Regions from separate parts of the Paraburkholderia sp. UCT70 genome, predicted to be linked through region 2. Evidence: predicted binding sites of a transcription regulator. Region 2 holds the regulator's gene; each other region holds the start of a gene.
The links. Region 2 encodes HrcA, which represses chaperone genes, less so after heat shock. Its sites were predicted from a motif close to TTAGCACTCNNNNNNNNNGAGTGCTAA; they were not measured.
Positions count from the first base shown of each region.

Region 1 (6,008 bases), 190 kb from region 2:
GCAACGTGATATCGCTCGATGCGGTCGCGGCGACGCGTCTGCGCGTGGTCGTGCGCGATCCGTCGGTGGTCGATCGTCAGCGCCTCGCGACGCTCGATATCGCGTGGGTGTCGACCGACACGTTCCATATCGTCGTCGGCGAGGCCGCGCAGCGCTATGCGCAGAAGCTGGCCGAGCGCCTGTCGTCGCAAGGCGGCGGCGCGGGCGCGGCGCCGGTGCCGGCGTGACCGGTTGATGGCTGTCGAGCGCTGTTGAGTTGCACGGCGATCGCAGCACGCCAATAAAAAAGCGGCACCTGGTCCCAAGGTGCCGCTTTCGCGTTTACGACGAGAGCGTGGCGCCTAGCGAGTCCCCCGCTTTGCCGAGCGCGCCACCTCGCGCGATTCGAGCCACATCACATTGATGACACCAAACGCCAGCGCGACGCCAACGCCGAGAATCCAACTGAAATACCACATCACCACGCCTGTTTTCTGTTGAAGCGTCGTGCCGGTCAATACATCGAATGGTGGTTTTCCTTGATCGCCGCGGCGGTCACCTTGCCGCGCATCACGCGATACACCCAGCCCGTATAGAGCAGGATGATCGGCAGGAACACGATGACGGCGAATAGCATGATCTCGAGCGTCATGCGGCTCGATGTGGAATCCCACATGGTCAGGCTGCTGCGGCCGTCGAGCGACGAAGGCATGATGAACGGGAACATCGAGAAGCCCGCGGTCAAGATCAAGCCGACGATCATCAACGACGTCGACAGAAACGCCGTCGCCTCGAAGCGCGAACGCGCGAGCAGCACCGCGAGCACCCCGCCGACGAGACCCGCGAGCGGCGCAATCGCCATCCACGGGTAGAGCGCGTAGTTGTTCAGCCACAAACCCGGCGCGCCGATCACGGTCTTCATCAACGGATTGGAGACGGCGTCGAGCGGCGGCGCATCGACGATCTGATAGCCGCCGATCATCGTCGCGACGAGCGCGCCCGCGACGAGAAACAGCACCACCGTGCACAGCGCCGCGAGCCGCAGCGCCTTCGATGCGCGCTCGTGAACCACGCCATCGGTCTTCCACTTGACGAACGCGGCGCCGTGCGCGGCCAGCATCGACACGCTGACGAGTCCCGTCAGCAGCGCGAACGGATTGAGCAGGCCGAAGAAGCTGCCGCGATAGGTGACGCGCAGATCGGTATCGAACGAGAACGGCACGCCTTGCAGCAGATTGCCGAACGCGACACCGAACACCAGCGCCGGCACGAAGCCGCCGATAAAGAGGCCCCAGTCCCACGCGTTGCGCCAGCGCGGATCCTCGCGCTTGCCGCGATAGTCGAAGCCGACCGGGCGGAAGAACAGCGCGAACAGCACGAGCAGCATCGCGAAGTAGAATCCCGAGAAGGATGCCGCGTAGGCGAGCGGCCACGCGGCGAACATCGCGGCGGCCGCGGTCACGAACCAGACCTGGTTGCCTTCCCACGTCGCGCCGACCGTGTTCACGACGATGCGTCGCTCGGAGTCGGTGTTGGCGATGAACGGCAGCAGGATCGCCGCGCCCATGTCGAAGCCGTCGGTGAGCGCGAAGGCGATCAGCAGTACACCTATCAATACCCACCAGATCAGTCTGAGAACTGCGTAGTCCATATGGGTTTCTCCTTCGGGGCGGTGCAGCGGTGCGTCATGCGGCCGTGTTCGACAGTGGCTGCGTCACCGGCTGTCCGTTCTCGTGGTGATAGCGGCCCGTATGCAGCGACGAAGGGCCGAGCCGCGCGTACTTGAACATCAGCATGATCTCGATGACGAACAGCCCCGTGTAGAACAGCACGAAGCCGCCGATGCTCAGATACAGATCGCGCGGCGTCAGCGTCGACGCGGCCAGGTTGGTCGGCAGAATGCCCGCGATGCTCCACGGCTGGCGGCCCATTTCCGCGACGATCCAGCCGAGCTCGGCGGCGAGCCACGGCAGCGGAATCGCGATGACTGCCCAGCGCAGAAACCAGCGGCGCTTTTCGAGCAGCAACGTGCGCTGCGCGCAGAACCAGAAGGCGAGCACGAAGGTGGCGAGGAACAGCAGGCCAAGGCCGACCATCGTGCGGAACGAGAAGAACAGTGGCAACACCGGCGGAACCGTGCTTCTTGCCGCCGCGGCGATCTGGTCTGGCGTCGCGTCGATGACGTTCGGCGTGAACCGCTTGAGCAGCAGGGCGTAGCCGAGATCGTCCTTGTACTTGTCGAATTCCGCATGTGCCTCGTCGCTGGAGTCGCCGCCCTTTAACCGCTGCAACGCAGAATAGGCGAGCATGCCGTCCTTGATGCGACCTTCGTTTTCGGCGATCAGGTCGCGCAGGCCGACCACGGGTTCGTCGAGCGAGCGGGTCGCGATAATGCCGAGCGCGTACGGCACACGGATCGCATAGTCGGTGCGTTGCTCTTTCTGATTGGGGATGCCAAATATCGTGAACGGTGCTGGCGCGGGCGCGGTCTCCCATTCGGATTCGATCGCGGCGAGCTTGATCTGCTGGACTTCACCGGTGCGATAGCCGGATTCGTCGCCCAGCACGATCACGCACAGCGCCGACGCGAGGCCGAAGCCGGCGGCGATCGCGAACGAGCGCAGCGCGAACTCGGTGTCGCGGCGCTTCAACAGATACCACGACGACACGCCGAGTACGAACATCGCCGCGGTCACGTATCCAGCTGATACCGTGTGCACGAACTTGACCTGTGCAACCGGGTTGAAGATCACCGAGCCGATGCTGTCGAGCTCCATGCGCATCGTCTGATAGTTGAACTTCGCGCCGACCGGATTGTTCATCCAGCCGTTGGCAATCAGAATCCACAGCGCCGACAGGTTCGAACCGAGCGCGACACAGAACGTGACGATCAGATGCTGGATTTTTGACAATCTGTTCCAGCCGAAAAAGAACAGACCGACGAACGTCGATTCGAGGAAGAACGCCATCAGCCCTTCGACGGCGAGCGGCACGCCGAAAATGTCGCCGACGTAATGCGAGTAATAAGCCCAGTTGGTGCCGAACTGAAACTCGAGCGTGAGGCCGGTCGCGACGCCCATTGCAAAGTTGATGCCGAACAGCTTGCCCCAGAACTGCGTCATGTCCTTGTAGATCTGCTTGCCGGTCATCACGTAGACCGATTCCATGATGACGAGCAACCAGGCGAGACCGAGCGTGAGCGGCACGAACAGAAAGTGATAAAGCGCCGTGATGGCGAACTGGAACCGCGACAGTTCTACGACTTCGCTAACGGGCATGTTGATCACCTCGAGACGGATGCGGGGCGGGCACCGACAGCAGCGCCTGCGCGACCTGCTCAGGCGGCAGCATCATGTGCTGCGCCTGTGGATGATTGAAGAATGTGTACTTGAGCGCCATCAGTAGGACGAACTTGATGGCGAGGATGATGGCGATATCGCGCGCCAGCGTTGGACCGCGCACCCACCTGGTGAACCGGCCGCGCAAGCGCGACCGGACAGTGCTGCTGCGATTGAGGGCTATGGTCATGATCGGTCGAAGACGACTTCACGCCGGTGAGTCCGGCTGGATCCAGACCGCCCTGGCCGTCAGGCAGTCTGGCGAATGCATGCCGATTGTAGGAGGTGAACCTCGCGCGCTCAGGTTTAGCCATGCGGCAACACGTCGCGAAACTTGCCGCGTCTGTGCAGTATTGCTACCGGACTTGCGATACGTCAAGAAAGGCTTACCGGCCTCGACAGGCCGGCTTGCGGGTAGGCCGACGCGAAGCGCGGCCGCGGGGACGCAAGAAAGGGCGAAAAGAATGAAAAAGCCCCGCCGTCTTGCGAGGGCGGGGCTTGAGCGCGATGGTCGCTAAATGGCGCGACCGATTAACGCGTGTCGTTTCTACCTATGTCATGGGCGGGACACAATTGACGCGCGCATGGCTTCGACGCTTTACGCGTATTCGGTCAGCGCGCCGCGCATTTTCTTCATCGCGCTGGCTTCGATCTGGCGGATACGTTCGGCCGACACACCGAACTCGTCGGCCAGCTCGTGCAACGTGGAGCCGCCCGAGCCGTCGTCGGCCACCTTCAGCCAGCGCGCTTCGATGATGCGGCGGCTGCGCGGATCGAGCGCGTCGAGCGCGCTTGCGATGCCGTCGCTTTGCAGCCGGTCGCGCTGACGCGAAGCCAGCGCGGCAGTCGGCTCACTATGCGAGTCGGCCAGATAGGCGATTGGCGCGTACGACTCCTCGCCGTCTTCGACCTGACCTTCGAGCGCGATATCGCCGCCCGACAGACGCGTCTCCATCTCCGCGACCTCTTCGCGCTTCACGTTCAGCTCCTTCGCGAGACCGTCGATCTCGTCCGGCGTGAACGCGCCAAGCCCCTGCTTGTGGCTGCGCAGGTTGAAGAACAGCTTACGCTGCGCCTTGGTGGTGGCGACCTTCACCATGCGCCAGTTGCGCAGGATGTACTCGTGGATCTCGGCCTTGATCCAGTGCATCGCGTATGACACGAGGCGCACGTTTTGCTCGGGATCGAAGCGCTTGACCGCTTTCATCAGGCCGATGTTGCCTTCCTGGATCAGGTCGGCGTGGGGCAACCCGTAACCGAGGTAGTTACGCGCGATGGACACGACGAGTCGCAGGTGCGACAGCACCAGGCGGCGCGCAGCCTCCAGATTGTCGTGTTCGCGCAATTCGGTGGCGAACTGGCGTTCCTCCGCCGGCGTCAGCATCGGAATCCGGTTGACCGCCTGGATGTAGGCGTCGATGTTGCCCAGGTGACCGGACAGCAGCGAGGAATGCGAGAGCGCCAGTGCACCTGCCGGAGCGGCCTTAGCCGACGACGGGCTCAAAGTACTCGGAAGGGTCATTGCATGGCTCACGTGTGAAGCTCCTTTGGAATCAGACAATAGCGTACTCAGTAAACGACTCCAGCGATGGATGTTAGCACTCAGATCTGCCGAGTGCTAATACTTAGAGGTCGCAGGGGCATCCGAGTTCCCGAAAATCCTATTGAGTTTTGACTTCTAATAGCCATCATACGCTCTATTTGCCTTGCGCGTTGGACCCGTACAAAGTACCGCCCGGAGCACTTGCACGCTCATGTTTGACTGACATGTCCCCTGTTTTAAAGAGAATAATTGCTGCTTATGGGCATTATCTGGGAAATACCTGCTCCTGAATTCGTGCCTGGAATAAAGGGGGCGCTCGCTTAATACTCGGCAGTATGGGGGACGGATGAACAGGCAGAATCTTGTGGTGCGTGGGCTTACTCTACTTACTCTAAAAGGCACGTTTGCCGTTCTGCTCGTTCTGCTGTTGGGTGCAGCGGGCCCGTCCCAAGCTGAGCAGTTCGGCGTGCAGGTGGCCGCCGGCGTCGGCGACCATCACGTCAGGACGCTCGATCTCGGCGTGGTCTGGGATCCAAACCTGATCTGGTGGCAGATCGGCGACTGGCATTTCGCGCTGCTCGGCGAGGCGCATGTCGCGTGGTGGCACATCAATGAGGGAAACGTTCACGACAACATCGGCGAGATCGGCGTGACGCCGGTGATCCGCTTCATCAGGTCGTCGGGTTCGGTGCGGCCATTCATCGAGGTGGGTGCCGGCGTCCGGCTGCTGACCAGCCCGCGCATTTCTTCGGACTTCACGCTGGGCACCTCGTTCCAGTTCGCCGAGATGGCGGGCGTCGGGTTGCAGTTCGGCGCTCGTGAGCAGTATGTCGCCGGCTACCGCTTCCAGCATGTCTCCAATGGCGGTATCAAAGAGCCGAATCCTGGTATAAATTTCAGCCAGCTATATTTGCAATATCACTTCTGACCGTGGCCGCCTGCGGCTCGCGGTGTTCGAGGGGCTCTGCAATGGCGGCAAAGATGATCGAAGCGATCCGCGGGCTCGAGCGAGAGCGTTTTCGCGCGATGGTCGATGGCGATGGGCAGTCGCTCGACACGCTGCTCGCGGACAACGTGAGCTACGTCCATACGAATGGCAAGCGCGAGACGAAGCGGCAGTTCATCGACGGGATCACCGCGGGGCGCCG
Region 1 is NZ_JBNPVZ010000004.1:3,583,031-3,589,038, forward strand. Features, by position in the region: gene nagE (N-acetylglucosamine-specific PTS transporter subunit IIBC) at 1-227, shown strand, start outside; gene cydX (cytochrome bd-I oxidase subunit CydX) at 342-458, opposite strand; gene cydB (cytochrome d ubiquinol oxidase subunit II) at 494-1,630, opposite strand; gene OKW41_RS42290 (cytochrome ubiquinol oxidase subunit I) at 1,665-3,257, opposite strand; gene cydP (cytochrome oxidase putative small subunit CydP) at 3,247-3,507, opposite strand; gene rpoH (RNA polymerase sigma factor RpoH) at 3,916-4,851, opposite strand; gene OKW41_RS42305 (acyloxyacyl hydrolase) at 5,207-5,788, shown strand; gene OKW41_RS42310 (nuclear transport factor 2 family protein) at 5,830-6,008, shown strand, end outside.
Region 1: the regulator HrcA is predicted to act here: its motif matches at 4,913-4,939, upstream of rpoH (RNA polymerase sigma factor RpoH).

Region 2 (6,008 bases):
ATATCGACGAGCATCTCGCCGACCTCGCGCAGCTGCGCGAGCGTGGCCGCCGTACCGTTGATGAACGCGCGCGAGCGGCCGTTCGCGTCGACCACCCGCCGCAGCATCACGGTGCCGCCGTGCTGGCTGTCGTCGGCCGCGCCGAGCGCCTGCGTGTCGAGCCATTGATCGACCTGTGCGTGCGTCTCGAACTCCGCGGTGATGTCGGCGCGGCTCTCGCCGGTGCGCACGACGCTCGCCTCGGCGCGCGCGCCTAGTGCCAGCGCGAGCGCGTCGATCAGGATCGATTTGCCGGCGCCAGTTTCGCCCGAGAAAACGGTAAAGCCGCTGTCGAATTCGAGGTCGAGCGCGGCGACGATGACGAAGTCGCGTATCGAGAGGTGGCGAAGCATGGAGGTCGTCGGGTGAGCTTGGGATTCGGGTGGCGGCCGCGGCGGCGTGCGAAATCAAAGTGCCGCTTACGGCCTCGGGTCTTCTTCGTGCGACGGGTACTCGTGCCAGTGCAGCTTCTTGCGTAGCGTCGCGTAGTAGCTGTAGCCGACCGGATGCAGCATCGGCACCGTGTGGCGCGAACGGCGCACCTCGATCGTGTCGCCGAGCTCCAGCGACGTGAACGACTGCATGTCGAAGTTGACGTTCACCTCGCGCCCGGAAACGATCTGGATGCTGACCTTCGATTCGTCCGGCAGCACGATCGGCCGGTTCGACAGCGCGTGCGGCGCGATCGGCACGAGCACGATGCCCTGTAGTTGCGGATGCAGGATCGGCCCCTGCGAGGACAGCGCGTACGCGGTCGAGCCGGTCGGCGTCGCGACGATCAGGCCGTCCGAGCGCTGGTTGTACATGAAGCGGCCGTCGACCGACACGCGCAACTCCGCCATGCCCGAGAAGCCGCTGCGGTTGACCACCACGTCGTTGAACGCGAGCGCGTGGTAGATCGGCGTGCCGTCGCGCACGATGCGCGCTTCGAGCAGCACGCGCTCCTCGCGCTCGAAATTGCCGGACAGCATCTGCGGCACGATCTCGCGCATGTCGGAGATCGGAATGTCCGTGATGAAGCCGAGCCGCCCGTGGTTGATGCCGATCAAGGGCGTGCGATACGGCGCGAGCTGACGGCCGATGCCGAGCATCGTGCCGTCGCCGCCGAGCACCACGGCGACGTCGGCGCGCGCGCCGATCTCGGCGAGACGCAGTGCCGGATAGTCGGTCACGCCGATTTCGGCGGCGGTGTCGGCTTCGAACACGACTTCGAGGCCGAGCCTCGCGATGCACGCGGCGAGCGCGGTCAGCGGCTCGCCGATGCCTGGCGTATTGCTGCGCCCGACGAGCGCGACGGTCTTGAACTGGCTGGTCACTTGCATGCCGGCATTACACCATAGGTAGGGCCTGAAAAGAACCGCAGACCAACCCGGTTGTGGGGCGGCGCACGCAGGGCGTCTGCGTATGTCGCGATTATCGTTAGAATGGTGAAGACCCGATGACATGCGAGCCCGCCGACGGCGGCGCATTCGCCGGGAGCGGGCGCCGCGGGCGCTCCCGGCTGCGATGCCATTGAGCTAAAATTTTTCTTCATGCTAGATCCTCGCGCACAAACCCTCCTCAAAACGCTGATTGAGCGCTACATCGCCGAAGGTCAGCCGGTCGGCTCGCGCACGCTGTCACGTTATTCGGGCCTCGAACTGAGTCCGGCCACGATCCGCAACGTGATGTCGGACCTCGAGGATCTGGGGCTCGTGATCAGTCCGCATACGTCGGCAGGGCGCATTCCGACGCCACGAGGCTACCGCCTGTTCGTCGACACGATGCTGACCGTCGAATCCGCCGCCGACGAGGAGGCGGTGACGCGCACCGTCAAGACCACGCTGCAGGTGGGCGAGCCGCAGAAGATCGTCGCCGCGGCGGCGAGCGTGCTGTCAAATCTGTCGCAGTTCGCCGGCGTCGTGCTCACGCCGCGTCGCAGCCACGTGTTCAAGCAGATCGAATTCATGCGCCTGTCCGACCAGCGCATTCTGCTGATCATCGTGACGCCCGAAGGCGACGTGCAAAACCGCATCCTCGCCACCCAGCGCGACTTTTCGCCTTCGCAGCTGGTGGAAGCCTCCAATTACATCAATGCGCACTTCGCGGGCCTCTCGTTCGACGAGGTGCGCCGCCGCCTGCGCGAGGAAATCGACGAGCTGCGTGGCGACATGACCTCGCTGATGCACGCGGCCGTCACCGCGAGCACCGACGAATCCGACACCGGCGAGACCGTGTTGATCTCGGGCGAGCGCAATCTGCTCGAAGTCGCCGATCTTTCGTCGGACATGGCGCGCCTGCGCAAGCTGTTCGATGTGTTCGACCAGAAGACCAGCCTCCTTCAGTTGCTCGACGTGTCGAGTCACGCGGCGGGCGTGCAAATATTCATTGGCGGCGAATCGAATCTGGTACCGATCGAGGAAATGAGCGTCGTCACCGCGCCGTACGAGGTGAACGGCAAGATCGTCGGCACGCTCGGGGTGATCGGACCGACCCGCATGGCCTACAACCGCGTGATTCCGATCGTGGACATAACCGCTCGGCTGTTGTCCATGACGCTCAGCCAGCAGTAGTCCTCGGGCTCCGCGGAACTGGCGTCATCGCAGTCCGTGGCGACCATGATGCGCGAACGCGCGGCGTCTGCCAATCGTCCGAATGGCCAGGGGTCTCTGGCGGCGCCGGGCAGAACCCGCGCCGCTATAATGAATCTCCATTGAATCGACTCGCCGCATGATGCGGTGATTTCTGCTACCTATGCGCTTCGACCTCGAGCGGCCTTCACAGAACGCCACGTCGCATCGCGTCGCCGTGTTGCTGATCAATCTCGGCACGCCCGACGCGCCGACGCCGCGCGCGGTGCGCCGCTACCTCGCGCAGTTCCTGTCCGATCCTCGCGTGGTCGAAATTCCGGCGCTGCTGTGGCAGCTCGTTCTGCGTCTGCTGATTCTGCCGTTTCGCGGCCGCAGCTCTGCGAAGAAGTATGCGGCGGTGTGGATGCCCGAGGGCTCACCGCTGCGCGTCCACACCGAAAAGCAGGTCGAGGGCCTGCGCCATCTGCTGCAACTGAACGACTACACGGTGCTGGTCGACTACGCGATGCGCTACGGCACGCCCGGCATTCCGGCAATGCTGAACCAGCTGAAGCTCGCGGGCGCCGAGCGCGTGTTGCTGATGCCGATGTATCCGCAGTATTCGGCGTCGACCACCGCGACCGCGTTCGACGAAGCCTTTTCCGCGCTCGAGCGCATGCGCAACCAGCCGGAAGTCCGCACCGTGCGCCAGTACGCCGATCACCCGGCGTACATCGCGGCGCTCGCCGCACAGGTGCACCACTACTGGCATCTGCACGGCCGCCCCAATTTCGCGGCGGGCGACAAGCTCGTGCTCAGTTTCCACGGCGTGCCCAAGCGTACGCTCGACCTCGGCGACCCGTACCACGAGCAATGCCAGCAGACCGGCGCGCTGCTGATGCAGGCGCTCGATTTGACGTCGGTCGAATGCCGCATCACGTTCCAGTCGCGCTTCGGCAAGGCCGAATGGCTGCAGCCCTATACGGCGCCGACGTTGAAGGAACTCGGCGCGGCAGGCGTGCGGCGTGCTGACGTGTTTTGCCCGGGTTTCACCGCCGACTGCCTCGAAACGATCGAGGAAATCGGCATGGAAGTGCGCCGCGAATTTCTGCAGGCGGGTGGCAAGGAGTTTCACCGGATCGCCTGTCTGAACGCGTCGCAGCCGTGGGTTGCCGCGCTTGGCGAAATCGTTGCGCAGCATCTGCAGGGCTGGCCCGTGCAGGCGGTGCCGGTGCCGCACACGACAGGAGCTTGAATACGCAGATGAATTACCGCATTTCAACCGAACCGGGCGCGAAACTGCGCATCGACAAATGGCTGTGGGCCGCGCGCTTCTTCAAGACGCGTTCGCTGGCCGCGGAGGCGGTCGACAAGGGGCGGGGTGCGTATCGGCGGCGTGGCTGTGAAGCCGGCGAAGGACGTGCGTGTCGGCGATCTGGTCGAAATCGAGATCGAGCGCTACGTGTGGCAGGTGGAGGTGCTGGGCGTATGCGACGTACGCGGTCCCGCGAGCGTCGCGCAGACGCTTTATGTGGAAACCGCGCAGAGCAAGGCGAAGCGGCAGGTCGAGCAGGAACGGCGCAAGGTCTACCACGAGCCGGCCGCCGCGCTGCACGGCCGACCGACCAAACGCGACCGGCGCACTATCGACAGATTTTCAGGTGGGGATTGAAAAACTGCTCCACGGTGGCGTGTGCGCCGCCGTACTCAGTGGTGTGGTCGTTGACCGCACCGGACATGCAGATGGTCGTGGTGCCCGCGATCAGTACCAGTGCGACCACCCCGATTGCAAAGGTCAGTTTCACGGTACTCCCCTTGATGGGCTGAAACAGGCTATCGGAACGACTGTCAGGTGTCGGTAACGCTTACGTCAGATTAGGGTTAACGTGGCGTTGCCGCTCCATGACTGGAGAATAGGTCAGTTGCGGGCTGCACTCAATCTCTATCTGATTGCGCCACGTTGAGGCTTGTTACGGCGCATTTCGCCTGCACGTCGGTGGTGCGAAAAAACCCTCGGAGCCGCTTGAAACGGCTTTTTCAGGCCCCATCTGGGGTCCGGTCTGGCGGATCGGCGCGAAGACGCGTGTCGCGATTTTGCAAAGCATGAATCGTACTGTGTCGGAACGGCTTGCACCGCCTTTGGCTTTTACTTTTTAACGACTTTCAGCGACATGGAAAACACGCAAGAGAACCCGACGAGCCAGAATCCCACGCCCGCCGACGAAGCCGCGCGCCAGGCCGCCGAGGCGGCCGGGGCCGCTGCTCAACAGCCGGACACCGGCGCCCCCGCGGAACCGGCCCAGGGTGCCGCCGAGCAGGCGCTGGCCGACGCTCAGGCGAAAATCGCCGAGTTGCAGGAAAGCTTCCTGCGCGCGAAGGCAGAAACCGAAAATGTGCGTCGTCGCGCTCAGGAAGACGTCGCCAAGGCGCACAAGTTTGCGATCGAGAGCTTCGCCGAGCATCTGCTGCCGGTGGTCGACAGTCTCGAAGCGGCCGTCGCCCATTCGTCCGACGACTTGCAGAAGGTCCGCGAAGGCGTCGAGCTCACGCTGCGGCAGTTGAGCGGCGCGCTCGAGAAGGGTCGCGTCGTGGCGATCGATCCGGTCGGCGAAAAGTTCGATCCGCATCGCCATCAGGCCATTTCGATGGTGCCGGCCGACCAGGAGCCGAACACCGTCGTCGCGGTGCTGCAAAAGGGCTTTGTGATCGCGGATCGCGTGCTGCGTCCCGCGCTCGTGACCGTCGCGGCGCCGAAGTAATCACGTCGACACTCGCTCCGGGAGTTTGCACCGGTGGCGTCTGCTGCGTCGCTTCGCATCGCTACGTGCCGCAAAGATCCCATCGATTCAGGCACTTCCGGCGAACCACGCCGGGGGCGCCGCGCAGACTGACGGAGCGGGCTCGCAGCGAAGATTCAGGCGCCTCGCCCCGTGATTGAAAAAAATTAAAGACCGCATCGCAAAAGAGGTCTTGAAAACGATGCGGCCGCACTTATTTTGAGTGCAGGTATGAGTTGAGAGCGGATCGTCCCGCCGCCAGATGGGCCAACCGGGCGCTTTCCGCAGCGATCAAAGTCAGGAGATTTGTAAAAATGGGCAAAATCATCGGTATCGACCTCGGCACGACCAACTCGTGCGTGGCGATCATGGAAGGCAACTCGGTCAAGGTCATCGAGAACTCGGAAGGCGCGCGCACCACGCCGTCGATCATCGCTTACATGGATGACAGCGAGATCCTGGTCGGCGCGCCGGCCAAGCGTCAGTCGGTCACGAACCCGAAGAACACGCTGTTCGCGGTCAAGCGCCTGATCGGCCGCCGCTTCGAAGAGAAGGAAGTGCAGAAGGACATCGGCCTGATGCCCTACAAGATCATCAAGGCCGACAACGGTGACGCATGGATCGAAGTGCGCGACCAGAAGCT
Region 2 is NZ_JBNPVZ010000004.1:3,770,982-3,776,989, forward strand. Features, by position in the region: gene recN (DNA repair protein RecN) at 1-392, opposite strand, end outside; gene OKW41_RS43095 (NAD kinase) at 459-1,361, opposite strand; gene hrcA (heat-inducible transcriptional repressor HrcA) at 1,572-2,591, shown strand; gene hemH (ferrochelatase) at 2,773-3,843, shown strand; partial or broken gene OKW41_RS43110 (RNA-binding S4 domain-containing protein) at 3,852-4,260, shown strand; gene OKW41_RS43115 (hypothetical protein) at 4,232-4,393, opposite strand; gene grpE (nucleotide exchange factor GrpE) at 4,760-5,347, shown strand; gene dnaK (molecular chaperone DnaK) at 5,680-6,008, shown strand, end outside.

Region 3 (6,008 bases), 130 kb from region 2:
AGACAACAGCCGCTCAAAAATCGCTTATATCTGGGTGAGGCAGTTGGCCGACCCTCGACGGATGTTCGATTACCACGTGCAGTGGCGTTCGCGGTGTTCGCCACTTGGCCGCTGCGACCGAATAGCAATTTTGTAACTGGTCGCGCTCGAAACGATCAGCGCATATTCCGCGAAAGGCGCAACAGCAGCGTGAGGGCAACCAGAGACCTCAGTTATGCGAATGGTGCGCCGCTGTGCCGGCAGCATGCTCTTCGAGGTCCGGCACGAAGACGTATCCGCAGCCGCGAACGGTCTGAATGAATCGGGGTGTCGACGGGTCAGTTTCCACGATGCGGCGCAGACGCCAGACCTGAACGTCGATGCCGCGATCGGCGGTCTCGGAGTCCGGGCCGTGAAGTGACTTGAGCAGACGCCGGCGGGTGAGTGTGCACATGGGAGAATTAACGAAAATCTGCAGCAGCGCAAACTCGCTGGCAGATAAGGTAAGAGACGTCTCTCCCGTATTCAGAGTGCGCGACTGAAAGTCCAGCGTGAACGCGCCGAATGTGTAAGGTTGCCGTCGTTGGGGAACGCCCGCATCGGGTACGGCGCGCTGGCGCCGCAGCACTGACTGAATCCGTGCTACCAGCTCACGCGGGTTAAACGGTTTGCGGAGATAGTCATCGGCACCCAATTCAAGGCCAGCGATGCGGTCCTCTTCGTTAGCGCGGGCGGTGAGCATCAAGACTGGAATGTCGTCGCCTGATGCGCGCAACCTACGTAGTGCCGTCAAGCCGTCGACGCCCGGCATCATAAGATCGAGCACTATCAGGTCCGGGCGTTCGTGTTTGAGCCGGTGTTCGAGCGAACGCGCGTCATGTAGCACTGACACGTCGAAACCCCACCTTACCAGGTAGCGGTGAGTCGCATCGCACAATTCGGCGTCGTCGTCGATTAGAAGAATCTGAGCAGACATAGGAAGAAAATAACGCTCACAAACGAGTGATGACCGGGGCCGCGACTAACAGCAATGTGAGCACACCGTAGAAGTTGCAGCAGACGATCGATCAAAGAAATGTAGGCGAATTTCATAACGTCAGGTGTTAGCAAATGATGTCAGGAAATGTCATCGAGGGGCTGGTTCCGCTCCCCAGAGCGGTGCCGCGCCTATTTTTTTCTGTCCGCAAACGCACGGGTGCACGTGTTTCCTGGCTGACCACGATCGACAGTGGCGCCGGACGGTCGTCGACTTTTGCCAGTCGGTGCTGTGACAAGCACAATCCGATGACATCTTTTGACATACCTTTCCAACACATCCAGTGCGGAGATCCTTGTATATTCCGTTCGTCGAACCATACGGAACTTCTTGTGGCATGCAGATGCACGCGAAGGCGTTAGGCGTGAGCGAGTTGCAGGTCGGTTTTCTTGATAAAGAAGGTATTGGACATCGCTACGGAACTGCGTGCCGCACTGGCACTGTCGGAGGTGAAACGTATCGCCGCAGACATCAAGCGGATTGGTAAGCAGCGCAGGCGCAACCAGGCGGGCAAGCCGCCGGGCGCAGCTCGCTTCGACGCGATTGTCGCCGACCACCGAGGCACGTGACGGCTGCAGCAAAGCTAAGCGGTTCGGCGCGTAGCATCGGAAACAGGAACTAAAAGACAGGCTTTATTAGAGGTGTCTGCTTAATCATATGTCAGATGATCTGCCAACCGGTCGCATCGTCGTGCTTGACGATGATGTTGAAATCCGCAATATGCTGCAACGGTTTCTGACGGCACAAGGTTTCTCGGTGCGCGCGGTGAAGACAGGCATTGAGTTGGACGTCTTGATCGAGCGCTACCCGTTCGACCTGTTGATTCTCGATATCATGATGCCAGGCGAAGACGGCCTGTCCATCTGCCGTCGGTTGCGCGCGCGGAGAGAGACAATCCCCATCCTCATGCTAACAGCGCGTGGCGATCCCGCGGACAAGGTCGTAGGTTTGGAGATCGGCGCCGACGACTATCTCGCGAAACCGTTTCTGCCGAGCGAGCTGATAGCGCGGGTTCGGGCGATGTTACGTCGGCAGCAGTTTCAGGTGCGCCTGCAAAACGTGCGGGGCGAGATGCTGCTCGCAGGCGAGTCGCAATGCTTGCGGTTCGGCGCCTTCAGGCTGGACGTTCGGCGCAGAGAATTGATGTCGGACGAAGCAGGCATCGTCGAACTCGGCGCAGCTGAAATGCGTCTCCTGTGTGCGCTTGCGGAGACGCCAAACCGTCCTGTGAGCCGCGCAAATCTGATCGAGCGCGCGCGCGGGTCGCAATATGAGGCGAGCGCCCGCAGCGTTGACGTGCAAGTTCTTCGCTTACGACAGGTGATTGAGACAGAGGCAACCTCGCCGCGACATATCCGCACAGTGTGGGGCCTCGGCTACATGCTCGTTGCAACCCCAAACTAAAGCGTTACCTGTTGGACGCTCGAGTGTGACATTCAAGCCGCTTCCTCTGCTTTCCTTATACACCGCGAGCAAGGCCTCGGTCACAGCGTTCATCGGGTCTCTTGCGCTGGAACTCCCGCAACTCAATATGAACTGAACCTGGGTCATTCGAGCCTGGCCAATGTGATGGCGCGTTCGGGACATGCCGTCACGCATAAGCCACACGCCCGGCACGCATCGGCGTAAAGTTCATTCCATGCACGCGCAGCTTGAGTTTCTGCAGTGTCCCTAGCCGCTGATAGTCTGCTGTATCGATCCGGCGGACTTCGAAAACGGATTCAGGGCACACGACGGCACAATCGGCTTTACCCTCGCACCGTTTTAAATTGACCACGGGGGCAATGACACCTGGGGCTTTCTTGCAAGTGGATTTCGACGCGTCGCTCATGTGCAGTCTCCTGGGTGCTTGTCGCGAACGGAAAACATGCCTTTCTGAAATTTTTCACGCTCTTCAGGTGTCATCTGTTCCCACCAACGCCAATGCCGGCGTCCGCCCCAACCGCCATGACCTCGAAATCCACCAAACAGGATACGACTCAGGATCAACAGACCCATGGCGTGCGTGTAGTCAATCGGGCGGCCGCCAACGAACAGTGCCGGGATAACCCAATTCCACAATGCCATCACCATCCATCCCAGCACCGTAATGCCCAAAAGAACCAACAACGCTTTCCTGAAGAATTTAAATGCGAAACCCATTTGCTCTCACCTTCAAATATCCAGTTCGTCATACACGGCTCGCAAGCGGGTTCGCAGATGTAGCACCGCATAACGCTTGCGCGCCAGCAGCGTATTCACGCTCACCCGCTCTCGGACGACAAATCTTTAAAGCTGCGCCCCTCGAGTTCGTGAGCGATGAAAATCTCACGCTGATTTTTGGCAATCCGTCAAGCGCGCGTTGCAATTCCTCCAATAACACCGACCTTGCATAAGCGGATTCCAGTCCGGCATCGTTTGCAGGCAGCAGGAGATCGAGCCGATACTCGTCGCCGGAGTCGTCGGTCTCGTCGACCGTTTCGACTAGCGGTTGCTCCTTCTTCTTGCGAAAGCGGTCGATGATGCGGTTTCGCGCCACGCGAAACAACCACGCGCTAACCTGTTCAATAGGCTCGGACGAACTCGTAAAGCACATCCTGCAAGATGTCCTCCGCCTCACTCGGATCAAGTACGCGACGCCGGATGAAATTCCCGAGTCTCATACGCTCACGCAAGACGGTTGCAGTGATGGCGGTATCGCGTTCGTTCATTGGACTCGTGGTGGGTGGCGGTTCCATACGGCTGAAGACGATTCACAACCACGGATATTGTGATCGACAGAAAAAACCTGTGTCGTCGCCAGCCGTGAGCAAGGCACGGATGAACGTCCGCTCGTCGGCGAAGGCGAACGACGCTTTATGGCCGACTGCTGCCCGAGGCGGTCGGCCGTACTCCATCCGGAGCGGGGTCGACCTGTGACACGCCAGGCACGCTTGGTCGAGACAGATCTTCTCTGTGCTGTGCTTCCAGTGAGCGAGCGGATCCCCTTGAGCGCCACGCTGGAGGCCCGTGGAATGGTCGGCGGGGCTATCCCGTTCCTCAGTTCGGGGATTTCCCTGGGCGACGACGCGCGGCAGGCGCCGCGCCGCGTTGAAATCTGCGTCGCAGGTGTCTCCAGCGTATGAGGTAGCGCAGTTGGTTTGCTAGGTGGGGATTGGGTAGATGACTGTTTTTGTTGGGGAAAACGGTGCGATGCGCCGGTTTTTTTTGCGTGCTCGGGAGTTCCAACTTAGTGAACAAAGTTCCAAGTTGAATGAATCTCGACATCAGTGAACTTCGACCGCGTTCCCCCTTCTTGAATTTGTCACTGCCCGTCCATATAATTAGCACTCGCTGCACGAGAGTGCTAACAACATCTCCGGTTGGCTCGGCCAGCCGGGTTTTTTTCAGCGTTCTTCAGTCTCAATCAGAGAGGAGTATGTATGAACCTTCGTCCTTTGCATGATCGCGTGATCGTCAAGCGTCTGGATCAGGAAACCAAGACCGCGTCGGGCATCGTGATCCCCGAAACCGCAGCGGAAAAGCCGGATCAAGGTGAAATCCTCGCAGTCGGCCCGGGCAAGCGCGACGACAAGGGCGCAGCCATTGCGCTCGACGTGAAGGTAGGCGACCGCGTCCTGTTCGGCAAGTACGCAGGCCAGACCGTCAAGGTCGACGGCAACGAACTGCTCGTGATGCGCGAAGAAGACATCATGGCCGTGGTGCAGAAGTAAGCGCAAGGTCGCTACTTCACCGGTTATATCCAAAGTATTCAAGGAGTTAGAAGATGGCAGCTAAAGACGTCGTATTCGGTGATTCCGCCCGTGCCAAGATGGTCGAAGGCGTGAATATTCTCGCCAACGCCGTGAAGGTCACGCTGGGTCCGAAGGGCCGCAACGTGGTTCTCGAGCGCAGCTTCGGCGGCCCGACGGTCACCAAGGACGGTGTGTCGGTCGCGAAAGAGATCGAACTGAAAGACAAGCTCCAGAACATGGGCGCGCAAATGGTCAAGGAAGTCGCTTCCAAGACCAGCGACAACGCAGGCGACGGCACGACGACCGCTACGGTTCTCGCGCAATCGATCGTCCGCGAAGGCATGAAGTACGTCGCATCGGGCATGAACCCGATGGACCTGAAGCGCGGTATCGACAAGGCTGTTGCAGCTGCAATCGAAGAACTGCGCAAGATCAGCAAGCCGTGCACGACCAACAAGGAAATCGCCCAGGTTGGCGCGATCTCGGCGAACAGCGATTCGTCGATCGGCGAGCGCATCGCTGAAGCAATGGACAAGGTCGGCAAGGAAGGCGTGATCACCGTCGAAGACGGCAAGTCGCTGCAAGACGAGCTGGACGTCGTCGAAGGTATGCAATTCGACCGCGGCTACCTGTCGCCGTATTTCATCAACAACCCGGACAAGCAAGTCGCCGTGCTCGAGAACCCGTTCGTGCTGCTGCACGACAAGAAGGTGTCGAACATCCGTGATCTGCTGCCGGTGCTCGAGCAAGTCGCGAAGGCTGGCCGTCCGCTGCTGATCATCGCTGAAGACGTCGAAGGCGAAGCGCTCGCAACGCTGGTCGTCAACAACATCCGCGGCATCCTGAAGACCGTTGCCGTCAAGGCTCCTGGCTTCGGCGATCGTCGTAAGGCGATGCTGGAAGACATCGCGATCCTGACCGGCGGTCAGGTCATCGCTGAAGAAACCGGCCTCACGCTCGAGAAGGCAACGCTGGCTGAACTGGGCCAGGCGAAGCGCATCGAAGTGGGCAAGGAAAACACCACGATCATCGACGGCGCTGGCGAAGCAGCGAACATCGAAGCTCGCGTCAAGCAAGTGCGCACGCAGATCGAAGAAGCGACCTCGGACTACGACCGTGAAAAGCTGCAAGAACGCGTTGCCAAGCTGGCAGGCGGTGTTGCGGTGATCAAGGTCGGTGCTGCGACCGAAGTCGAAATGAAGGAAAAGAAGGCACGTGTCGAAGACGCACTGCACGCAACGCGCGCAGCTGTGGAAGAAGGCATCGTGGCTGGCGGCGGC
Region 3 is NZ_JBNPVZ010000004.1:3,900,546-3,906,553, forward strand. Features, by position in the region: gene OKW41_RS43695 (response regulator) at 209-955, opposite strand; gene OKW41_RS43700 (hypothetical protein) at 1,405-1,584, shown strand; gene OKW41_RS43705 (response regulator) at 1,673-2,419, shown strand; gene OKW41_RS43710 (4Fe-4S binding protein) at 2,563-2,736, opposite strand; gene OKW41_RS43715 (hypothetical protein) at 2,843-3,157, opposite strand; partial or broken gene OKW41_RS43720 (RNA polymerase sigma factor) at 3,170-3,732, opposite strand; gene groES (co-chaperone GroES) at 4,417-4,707, shown strand; gene groL (chaperonin GroEL) at 4,761-6,008, shown strand, end outside.
Region 3: the regulator HrcA is predicted to act here: its motif matches at 4,318-4,344, upstream of groES (co-chaperone GroES).